3 regions of the Dermacoccus sp. SAI-028 genome follow, and region 1 is predicted to be linked to each of the others. Evidence: predicted binding sites of a transcription regulator. Region 1 holds the regulator's gene; each other region holds the start of a gene.
What was found. The regulator HrcA, encoded in region 1, represses chaperone genes, less so after heat shock. The targets are predictions, from matches to a motif close to TTNGCACTCGNNNNNNNCGAGTGCNAA.
Positions count from the first base shown of each region.

Region 2: the regulator HrcA is predicted to act here: its motif matches at 1,056-1,082, upstream of groES (co-chaperone GroES).
Region 3: the regulator HrcA is predicted to act here: its motif matches at 2,193-2,219, upstream of groL (chaperonin GroEL).

Region 1 covers NZ_SMFS01000001.1:1,914,962-1,918,236, forward strand. The annotation lists gene EDC82_RS08725 (16S rRNA (uracil(1498)-N(3))-methyltransferase) at 1-225, opposite strand, end outside; gene dnaJ (molecular chaperone DnaJ) at 229-1,341, opposite strand; gene hrcA (heat-inducible transcriptional repressor HrcA) at 1,406-2,428, opposite strand; gene EDC82_RS08740 (DUF3097 domain-containing protein) at 2,700-3,275, shown strand, end outside.
Region 2 covers NZ_SMFS01000001.1:2,335,285-2,338,559, reverse strand. The annotation lists gene EDC82_RS10640 (class I SAM-dependent methyltransferase) at 1-985, opposite strand, end outside; gene groES (co-chaperone GroES) at 1,277-1,570, shown strand; gene groL (chaperonin GroEL) at 1,716-3,275, shown strand, end outside.
Region 3 covers NZ_SMFS01000001.1:2,492,035-2,495,309, forward strand. The annotation lists gene EDC82_RS11290 (PadR family transcriptional regulator) at 1-116, opposite strand, end outside; gene groL (chaperonin GroEL) at 402-2,039, opposite strand; gene EDC82_RS11300 (DUF3263 domain-containing protein) at 2,352-2,630, opposite strand; gene EDC82_RS11305 (uracil-DNA glycosylase) at 2,711-3,275, shown strand, end outside.

The DNA of each region.
Region 1 (3,275 bases):
CGTCACCTCGCTCACGTGCGCCGTCAGCTCGCCCTTCGTGGTCTCTGCGACCACGGCGTGCGCGACGAGGCCCTCGCCGTCGGCGAGCAGGATCTGCTCACCGACACCCATCCGCTTGACGGTGACGGCGTGGCGTCCCTCGTCACCCGCGAGCACGACGGGTGCACCCGGCGCCATGTCGTCGGACAGAGCGCCGGGTGCGACGAAGTAGAGGTGCGCGGTCACGCCTCAGCCCTTCCAGGCCTGACGCAGCTTGCCGAGCAGGCCCTGGTTGACGGGCTGGAACTTCGGCGCCGGCGAGTCCTCTCCGCGCGACTCGGCGAACTGACGCAGCAGGTCGGCCTGCTCGGCCGTCAGCTTGCTCGGGGTGCGCACGTTGGCGTGCACGAGCAGGTCGCCGCGGTTGTCGGTGCGCAGCCGCGTGACGCCGAGGCCCTTGAGGGTGATGACGTCGCCGGGCTGCGTGCCGGCCTTGATGTCGATGTCGCGCGAGCCGTCGAGCGTCTCGAACGGCACCGTGGCGCCGAGCGCCGCGGCCGACATCGGCAGCTCGAGCGAGCAGTGCAGATCGTCGCCCTGACGCTGGAACATCGGGTGCTTCTCGACGCGTACCTCGACGTACAGGTCACCGGCGGGGCCGCCGCCGGGGCCGACCTCGCCTTCACCACGCAGCTGGATGCGCGTGCCGGTGTCGACGCCGGCGGGTACCTTGATCGTGATGGTGCGCGTGTCGCGCTTGCGGCCGTTGCCGTCGCACTCGAAACACGGGCTGTCGATGATGTCGCCGTACCCCTGGCACGCGGTGCACGGACGCGACGTCAACACCTGGCCGAGGAAGCTGCGCTGCACCTGCTGCGTCTGCCCCGCACCGCCGCACACGTCACACGTGTGCTTGCCCGTGCCGGGACGCGAACCGTCGCCATGACAGGTCGAGCAGACGACGGCCGTGTCGAACGTCAGCTCCTGCTCGCCGCCGAAGACGGCCGTGGCGAGTTGGATGTCGAGCGGCAGCAACGCGTCCTGGCCGTGCTGGACGCGGCTGCGCGGGCCGCCGCCTCCCCCTGCGGCACCCCCCGTGAAGAACGCGTCCATGATGTCGCTGAAGCTGAACCCGGCGCCACCGCCGGGCGCGTAGGGGTCGACGCCCTGGTCGTAGGCCGCCTTCTTCTGCGGATCGCCGAGCACGTCGTAGGCCTGCCCGACGCGCTTGAACTCCTCGGCCGCCTCCGGGGAGGGGTTGACGTCGGGGTGCAGCTTGCGGGCCTTCTTGCGGTAGGCGCGCTTGATCTCCTCGACGGAGGCCTCACGCGTGACACCGAGTTCGGCGTAGTAGTCGTTCACGAGCATCCTTGCTTTCGACGGGTGAAGATTTCATCACTCATGTGGTCGTGGTGCGCCCGAGCCATCACTGCTCGAGAAGTTCGGAGACGTAGCGGGCGACCGCGCGCACGTTCGCCATCGTCTGCGGGTAGTCCATGCGGGTCGGGCCGAGCACGCCGAGCGTCGCGACGGCGTCGCTGCCGTAGGCCGTCGTCACGAGCGAGGTCGACTCGAGGCCTGCGAAGTCGTTCTCGGCGCCGATGCGGACGGTCACCTCGTGCGTCGGATCGTCGTCGCGTGTGCTGATGAGGCGCATGAGGACGACGTGCTCCTCCAGCGCCTCGAGAACACGGCTGACGCTGAGGCCCGCGTCGTCGCGCAGCCCGGCACGCGCGAGGTTCGCCGTCCCCGCGAGCACGACGCGCTCCTCCCGGTCCTCGGCGAACACCGCGGCGATCGTCGCGACGATCGTGTCGACGTCCGCACGCTGCCCCGGCTCGAACTCCGCGCCCAGCTCGGTCATGGCCGCGGCGGCCTCGGTGAGCAACCGCGCGCCGGAGACCTCGTTGACGCGCGCTCGCAGCGTCTGGACGAGGCGCTCGTCGTCGGCGGAGGCGACGGAGACGAGACGCTGCTCGATGCGACCTGAGTCGAGGATGACGACGAGCGACAGGCGCCCCTCGGCGGCCGGCACGAGCTCGATGTGCCGCACCCGTGAGCGCCGCAGCGACGGGTACTGCATGACGGCCGCCTGGTTCGTCAGCGTGGCGAGCAGCCGGGCGGTGCGCTCGACGATGTCGTCGAGGTCGACGCTCTGACGCAAGAACGTCTCGATCGCTCGACGCTGTGTCGCGCTCAGCGGCCGCACCTGGCTGAGGCGGTCGACGAAGATTCGGTAGCCGGCATCGGTGGGCACGCGACCGGCCGAGGTGTGCGGCGCGGAGATGAGACCGGCGTCCTCGAGGGCGGCCATGTCATTGCGGATCGTCGCGGCGGAGACGCCGAGCTGATGACGTTCGAGCAACGCCTTCGAACCCACCGGTTCGGACGTCGCGACATAGTCCTGCACGATGGCGCGCAGCACCTCGAGCCGCCGTTCGTCGCTCATGCGCTCACCTCCCGCGCCTCGATACCGTCCTTCGATCTGCAGTCCGTCCAAGATTGGCACTCACGCCGAGCGAGTGCCAAATCATGCGGGGTGTGTTCGCCCACAGCGTCGCGGGCGATTCCCTCGCGCCGTCGTCCATCGTCCGTCGGTCGGCAGGCGCGCGCTCCCCGGCCCTCGGCGACGCCGCGACGGGCGCCTGGCTGCGCCCGCGGCCATCGTTCTCGGCGCGCCGCGACGGCGGTTGTCGGTGGGCGGTTCTACCCTGATCGCCATGACCGACCGTTACGGCTCCGACGTCCTCTCCGGCGATTGGCGCGCGCCTCGACGTGGGCGTTCGCGCGAGGTGCCCGCTGAGCTCGACGTCGTCGTCGAGGACGCCCAGAGCGGTTACGTCGGCGCCGTCGTGCGCGTCGAGAAGTCGGGCGGGCAGCACGTCGTCTTCCTCGAGGACCGCTTCGGCAAGGCCCGCGGATTTCCGCTCGGCGCCGGCTTCCTCGTCGACGGCGAACCCGTGACACTCGTTGCGCCCCGACCCGCCACCGCCGCGCGCCTCGCCGAGCAGCAGACGCAGGCCGGGCGGACGGCGTCCGGTTCGCTCGCCGTCCCCGGGGCGAAGGCGCGCGTCGCGCTGGGTTCGCGAATTTTCGTCGAGGGACGGCACGACGCCGAACTCGTCGAGAAGGTGTGGGGTGACGACCTGCGCATCGAGGGCGTCGTCGTCGAATACCTCGAGGGCGTCGACGATCTCGCGGCCGTCATCCGCGACTTCCGACCCGAGAAGGGACGCCGCCTCGGCATCCTCGTCGACCACCTCGTGCCCGGCACGAAGGAGGCACGAATCGTCGAG
Region 2 (3,275 bases), 420 kb from region 1:
GCGTGAACTCGTGGCCGCCCGTGGCGTCGAGCAGCGCCCCGACGAGGCCGCTGCGCGTCAACGCCTTGTCGGCCTCGTAGAAGTACGCTCCCAGTGACGCGCGGCTTGCGGGCGCGGCGTCGATGCCGTCGAAGTCGGCCTCGATGACGTGCAGGACGTCGGGCGGGACGCGATCGCCGGACGACCTCGGGCCGCCCGGCCGGGGGCGCACGATCGTCGCAGTTCTGCCGACGTCACGGACGGCGGCGCCCCACCACACGCTCGCCTCCACGACGCCGCCGGCGTAGGAGACGAACTCGACCTCGCAACCGCTCGGCACGTCGTGATGGGCCAGGCTCGGCGAGAGCTTGGCGCCTGCCGCGGGGGCGGCAGCCGCGACGTGCTGGATCAGCTCCCAGGTCGGCGTCAGCGCCGCGAGGGAGAACGTGCGCTTCGTGCGCCCGCGGATGTCGGCGACGCCGGGCGTGCGGCGTGCCGGGTCGAACCACCAGGCGGCCCCGGCTTGGTCGAGCGAAGCCGCGACATCCTCGACCCGCCCCGTGACGACGCGACTGCCGGGAAACGACGCGAGGTTCTGAGCGGCCAGGGCTGCGGTTTCCGGATCCGCTTCGACGCCGATGACGTCGAGCCCGGCTCGCGCGAATCCGACGGCGTCGGAACCGATTCCGCAGCCACCGTCGATGACGAGGCTCGCCCCGGCGTCGAGGAACCGCTGCGCGTGCAGACGGGCGATGGGTGCGCGCGTGGCCTGTTCGAGGCCGTCGGGGGTGAAGAACATCGACGCCGCCGCATCACCGAACTTGTCGACGGCCCTGGCCCGCAGCCGGGACTGGGTGAGCGCAGCGGCGACGAGTTCGGGGGAGTGCCCTGCGGCGCGCAGCCGCGTCGTCAGCATGACGACGTTCTTCTCCTCGTAGGGCGGGAGCGAGGCGAGCAGCGCGCGTCCGTCGTCGGTGAACAACTCGTGCACGACGCTCGCATCCATGGCCGCCATTGTGTCATCGGGGGCCCTCGGAGCAGCCCCCGATGCGCTGTGGGCGAACATCGGAAACGAGTTGGCACTCGGCTTGACCGAGTGCCAACGGCGTTACTAGATTCGGTTCCAGCACTCACCCCTGGGTAGTGCCAGTGAGCTCATCCCTCGACCCCCGCGACGGCGAGGCGATGTCGGCCCACATGCATGCCACACCGCCACCGGTGGGTGGTGTGGCCAGGGAACGAAAGCATCCGTCCCGCCCGAGAAGATCGGGCGGTCTGCGAAAGGGAAGGTCCTACCGTGTCGGTCAACATCAAGCCGCTCGAAGACCGCATCGTCGTCAAGGCCGTCGAGGCCGAGCAGACCACGGCCTCCGGCCTCGTCATCCCGGACACCGCCAAGGAGAAGCCGCAGGAGGGCGAGGTCATCGCCGTCGGCCCCGGTCGCATCGACGACCACGGCAACCGCGTTCCGGTCGACGTCGCCGTCGGCGACAAGGTCATCTACTCGAAGTACGGCGGCACCGAGGTCAAGTTCGCCGGTACCGAGTACCTCATCCTCTCCGCTCGCGACGTGCTCGCGGTCGTCTCCTGACGATCCGTCGAGCCAGCAGGTGACGACGAGCCCGGCTCAGGTCTGACGGCCGGGCCGGGCTCGTCCTTTCCTCTCACTCGCACCCCACACTCTTCCGCTGCGCGCGTCACGCGCCGCGCGGCGCCTTCGAACGAAAGGTTGAACCATGGCCAAGACGCTTGAATTCAACGACGACGCCCGCAAGTCCCTCGAGCGCGGTGTCGACGCGCTCGCCAACGCCGTCAAGGTGACGCTCGGCCCCAAGGGCCGCAACGTCGTCATCGACAAGGCGTGGGGCGCCCCCACGATCACGAACGACGGTGTGACGATCGCCCGCGAGGTCGAGCTCGAGGACCCGTACGAGAACCTCGGCGCGCAGCTCGCCAAGGAGGTCGCCACCAAGACGAACGACGTCGCCGGTGACGGTACGACGACCGCGACGGTTCTCGCCCAGGCGCTCGTCAAGGAGGGCCTGCGCAACGTCGCTGCGGGCGCTGCTCCGTCCGGCCTGAAGCGCGGCATCGACAAGGCCGTCACGGCCATCAACGACCAGCTGCTCGCCAACGCGCGCCCCGTCGACGGTCAGGACGACTACGCCAAGGTCGCCTCGCTGTCCGCTCAGGACGCGACGATCGGTGGCCTCATCGGTGAGGCGTTCGCGAAGGTCGGCAAGGACGGCGTCATCACCGTCGAGGAGTCCTCGACCGCCGAGACGAAGCTCGAGTACACCGAGGGCATGCAGTTCGACAAGGGCTACCTCTCGCCGTACTTCGTCACCGACCCCGAGCGCATGGAGGCCGTCCTCGAGGACGCCTACATCCTCATCAACCAGGGCAAGATCTCGGCCATCGCCGACCTGCTGCCCGTCCTCGAGAAGGTCGTGCAGTCCGGCAAGCCGCTGCTCATCATCGCCGAGGACATCGAGGGCGAGGCCCTCTCCACCCTCGTCGTCAACAAGATCCGCGGCACGTTCAACGTCGTCGCCGTCAAGGCCCCCGGCTTCGGCGACCGCCGCAAGGCGATGCTGCAGGACATCGCGATCCTCACCGGTGGCCAGGTCATCGCCGAGGAGGTCGGGCTCAAGCTCGAGAACGCCGACCTCGACTCGCTCGGCCAGGCACGCCGCATCCAGGTGACGAAGGACAACACGACGATCATCGACGGCGCCGGCGCCGCTGATGACGTCGCGGGCCGCGTCAAGGAGCTCAAGTCCGAGATCGAGCGCACCGACTCCGACTGGGACCGCGAGAAGCTCCAGGAGCGCCTCGCCAAGCTCGCCGGCGGCGTCTGCGTCATCGCCGTCGGTGCGCACACCGAGGTCGAGATGAAGGAGAAGAAGCACCGCATCGAGGACGCCATCGCGGCCACGCGTGCGGCCATCGAAGAGGGCATCGTCGCGGGTGGTGGTTCGGCCGTCATCCACGCGTCGTCTGCTCTCGACTCCCTCTCGCTCGAGGGTGACGAGGCGACGGGTGCCACGCTCGTCGGCAAGGCCATCGCGGAGCCGCTGCGCTGGATCGCCGAGAACGCTGGCCTCGAGGGCTACGTCGCCGTCTCCAAGGTGCGCGAACTGCCCGTCGGCCAGGGCCTCGACGCCGCGACCGGCGAGTACATCGACCTCGTCGACGCCGGCATCATCGACCCCGTCAAGGTGACCCGCTCCGCGCTCACCAACGCCGCCTCCATCGCCTCGATGGTGCTCACGACCGACACCCTCGTCGTCGAG
Region 3 (3,275 bases), 580 kb from region 1:
TGCTGGTGCGTCGCGCTCCAGAAGAACCCGAGCGAACGGTCGAAGCGCCGCGTCAGGTCATACCCGCTCGCCTCGCGCTCGGCGAGGGACACGAGCAACGCATGCTGCAACGACATGCACTTAGTTTCATATGCGCAGATGCGCATGTCAACCGCCTCGATGTTGCCCCGCGATTCGAGGCGCGGCGCCCCGAATCCCGGGCAACATCGCGAGAGGAAGTGCTCCCTGGACGACAAAAGGCTGACGCCCGCCCGAGCATTCACTCAGGCGGGCGTCAGCCCGTGGAGGCGCGCTTTCTCAGAAGCCCATGCTCTCTCGGGCTTCTTCCTCACACTCCGCTCCGGCCGGCCCCCGTCCTCGCATTCGCTCGGGGGGCGCCAGCCGTGGCGTACGTGCTTTTGTCAGAAGCCCATACCGCCCATGCCACCGTCCATGCCCGCCGCAGCGTCAGCGCCGGCGTTCTTCTCCGGCTTGTCAGCGATGACGGCCTCGGTCGTGAGGAACAGCGCCGCGATGGACGCAGCGTTCTCCAGCGCCGAACGCGTCACCTTCGCCGGGTCGATAATGCCCGAGGCGATCATGTCGACGTACTCACCGCTCGCAGCGTTCAGACCCTGACCGGCGGGAAGCGAGCGCACCTTCTCGACGATGACGCCCGGCTCGAGGCCCGCGTTCGTCGAGATCTGCTTGAGCGGAGCCTCGGCAGCGACGCGAACGATGTTCGCACCCGTCGCCTCGTCGCCCTCGAGAGCGGAGAAGGCCGACTCGGCGTCCTTCGTCGCCTGGATGAGCGCGACGCCACCACCGGCAACGATGCCCTCCTCGACGGCTGCCTTCGCGTTGCGCACAGCGTCCTCGATGCGGTGCTTGCGCTCCTTGAGCTCGACCTCCGTCGCGGCACCCGCCTTGATGACGGCGACGCCGCCGGCGAGCTTCGCGAGGCGCTCCTGCAGCTTCTCGCGGTCGTAGTCGGAGTCGGAGTTCTCGATCTCGGCGCGGATCTGCGCCACGCGGCCCTTGATCTGCTCGTCGTCGCCAGCACCTTCGACGATCGTCGTCTCATCCTTCGTCACGACGATCTTGCGGGCGCGGCCGAGCATGTCGAGCTCGGTCGACTCGAGCTTGAGGCCGACCTCCTCGGAGACGACCTGGCCGCCCGTGAGGATAGCGATGTCACCGAGCATCGCCTTGCGGCGGTCGCCGAAGCCGGGAGCCTTGACGGCGACGGCCTTGAACGTGCCGCGGATCTTGTTGACGACGAGCGTCGACAGGGCCTCGCCCTCGACGTCCTCGGCGATGATCGCGAGGGGCTTGCCGGACTGCATGACCTTCTCCAGGACGGGCAGCAGGTCCTTGATGTTCGAGATCTTCGAGTTGACGATGAGGATGTACGGGTCGTCGAGGACGGCCTCCATGCGCTCGGTGTCGGTGACGAAGTAGCCCGAGATGTAGCCCTTGTCGAAGCGCATGCCCTCGGTCAGCTCGAGGTCGAGGCCGAACGTGTTCGACTCCTCGACCGTGATGACGCCTTCCTTGCCGACCTTGTCCATTGCCTCGGCGATGAGCTCACCGATCTGCGGGTCAGCGGCGGAGATGGACGCGGTCGCAGCGATCTGCTCCTTCGTCTCGATCTCCTGGGCGTGCTCGAGCAGCTGCTTGCTGACGGCGTCGACGGCCGTCTGGATGCCGCGCTTCAGCGCCATCGGGTTCGCGCCGGCCGCGACGTTGCGCAGACCCTCGCGCACCATCGCCTGGGCGAGGACGGTGGCCGTCGTCGTGCCGTCACCGGCGACGTCGTCGGTCTTCTTCGCAACTTCCTTGACGAGCTCGGCGCCGATCTTCTCGTACGGGTCCTCGAGCTCGATCTCCTTGGCGATCGAGACACCGTCGTTGGTGATCGTGGGGGCGCCCCACTTCTTCTCCAGCACGACGTTGCGGCCCTTGGGGCCGAGGGTCACCTTCACGGCGTCGGCGAGCGTGTTCATGCCGCGCTCGAGGCCGCGACGGGCCTCCTCGTCGAAAGCAATGGTCTTGGCCATGGCTGTGGTTCCTCCACGTGACGTTCGGATCGACCACATCAGCGCCCGCGACGGACGGGCCCGATCACGCGCCGGTCATGTCGGCGCGCCCCGAACCCTCACTGCTGCAGTCAGGCTTTTGTCACTCTCACGATCAGAGTGCTAACCCCATGATTAGCACTCGCCCCCACCGAGTGCAAACCCTCCGCGCACGCACCCGCGTGTTGTTCGCTCATAGCGGCACCCCGACGTCTGTCGTGCGGCTGCCAAGATGGGCTGCGGCGCCACGAGAGCGGCGACATGCGGGGACGTGGCGGCGCGCTGAGCCGCGGTTCAGACGGTGCGTCGACGCCCCGCGCGGCGTCGCTGGATCCGCTTGACGAGCAACGGATCCGCGGCGAGCGCCGCCTCGGTGTCGGCGAGCTTGTTGAGCTGCTGGTAGTACTGCGTGCTCGTCAGCCCGAAGCGCTCCTTGATCGCCGCTTCCTTGGCGCCGGGCAGCTTCCACCACTCGCGTTCGAAGGCGAGCATCGCACGGTCGCGCTCGCTCAGCCCGGGCGCGTCGGCGTCACCGGGCACGTGGGCACCCGCGGGGGTCTCGATCATGGCCATCCGCTCAGGATACGAGGCCGCCCGGCCCGTTCCAACCGCGCTCGGGGCGGGTTGTCAGACCCGCGCGATAGGTTGGACACATGCCTCGTCCGTACGACGAACTCGTCCACCCGAGCTGGGTCGAACCCCTCGCGCCCGCCGCCGAGCACATCGCCGCCGCGGGGGCGTTCCTGCGTGACGAGGTGGCCGCGGGGCGCGGCTACCTGCCTGCGGGCGACGCCGTGCTGCGCGCGTTCACGCAGCCGTTCGACGAGGTGCGCGTCCTCGTCGTCGGCCAGGATCCGTACCCGACGCCCGGGCACCCGATCGGCCTGAGCTTCGCCGTCGCACCCGACGTGCGGCCCATCCCCCGCAGCCTCGCGAACATCTACACCGAACTGCACGACGACCTCGATATCACCCCACCCGAGCACGGTGACCTGTCGGCGTGGACCGATCAGGGGGTGCTGCTGCTCAACCGCGTCCTGACGGTGCAGCCCGGCAAGCCGGCGAGCCATCGCGGCAAGGGCTGGGAGCACGTCACCGCGACGGCGATCAACGCGCTCGTCGAGCGCGAGCAGCCCCTCGTCGCCATCCTGTGGGGGCGCGACGCGCGCTCACTCGCGCCGCATCTCGGCGACACGCCGACCGTCGAGTCGGCCCACC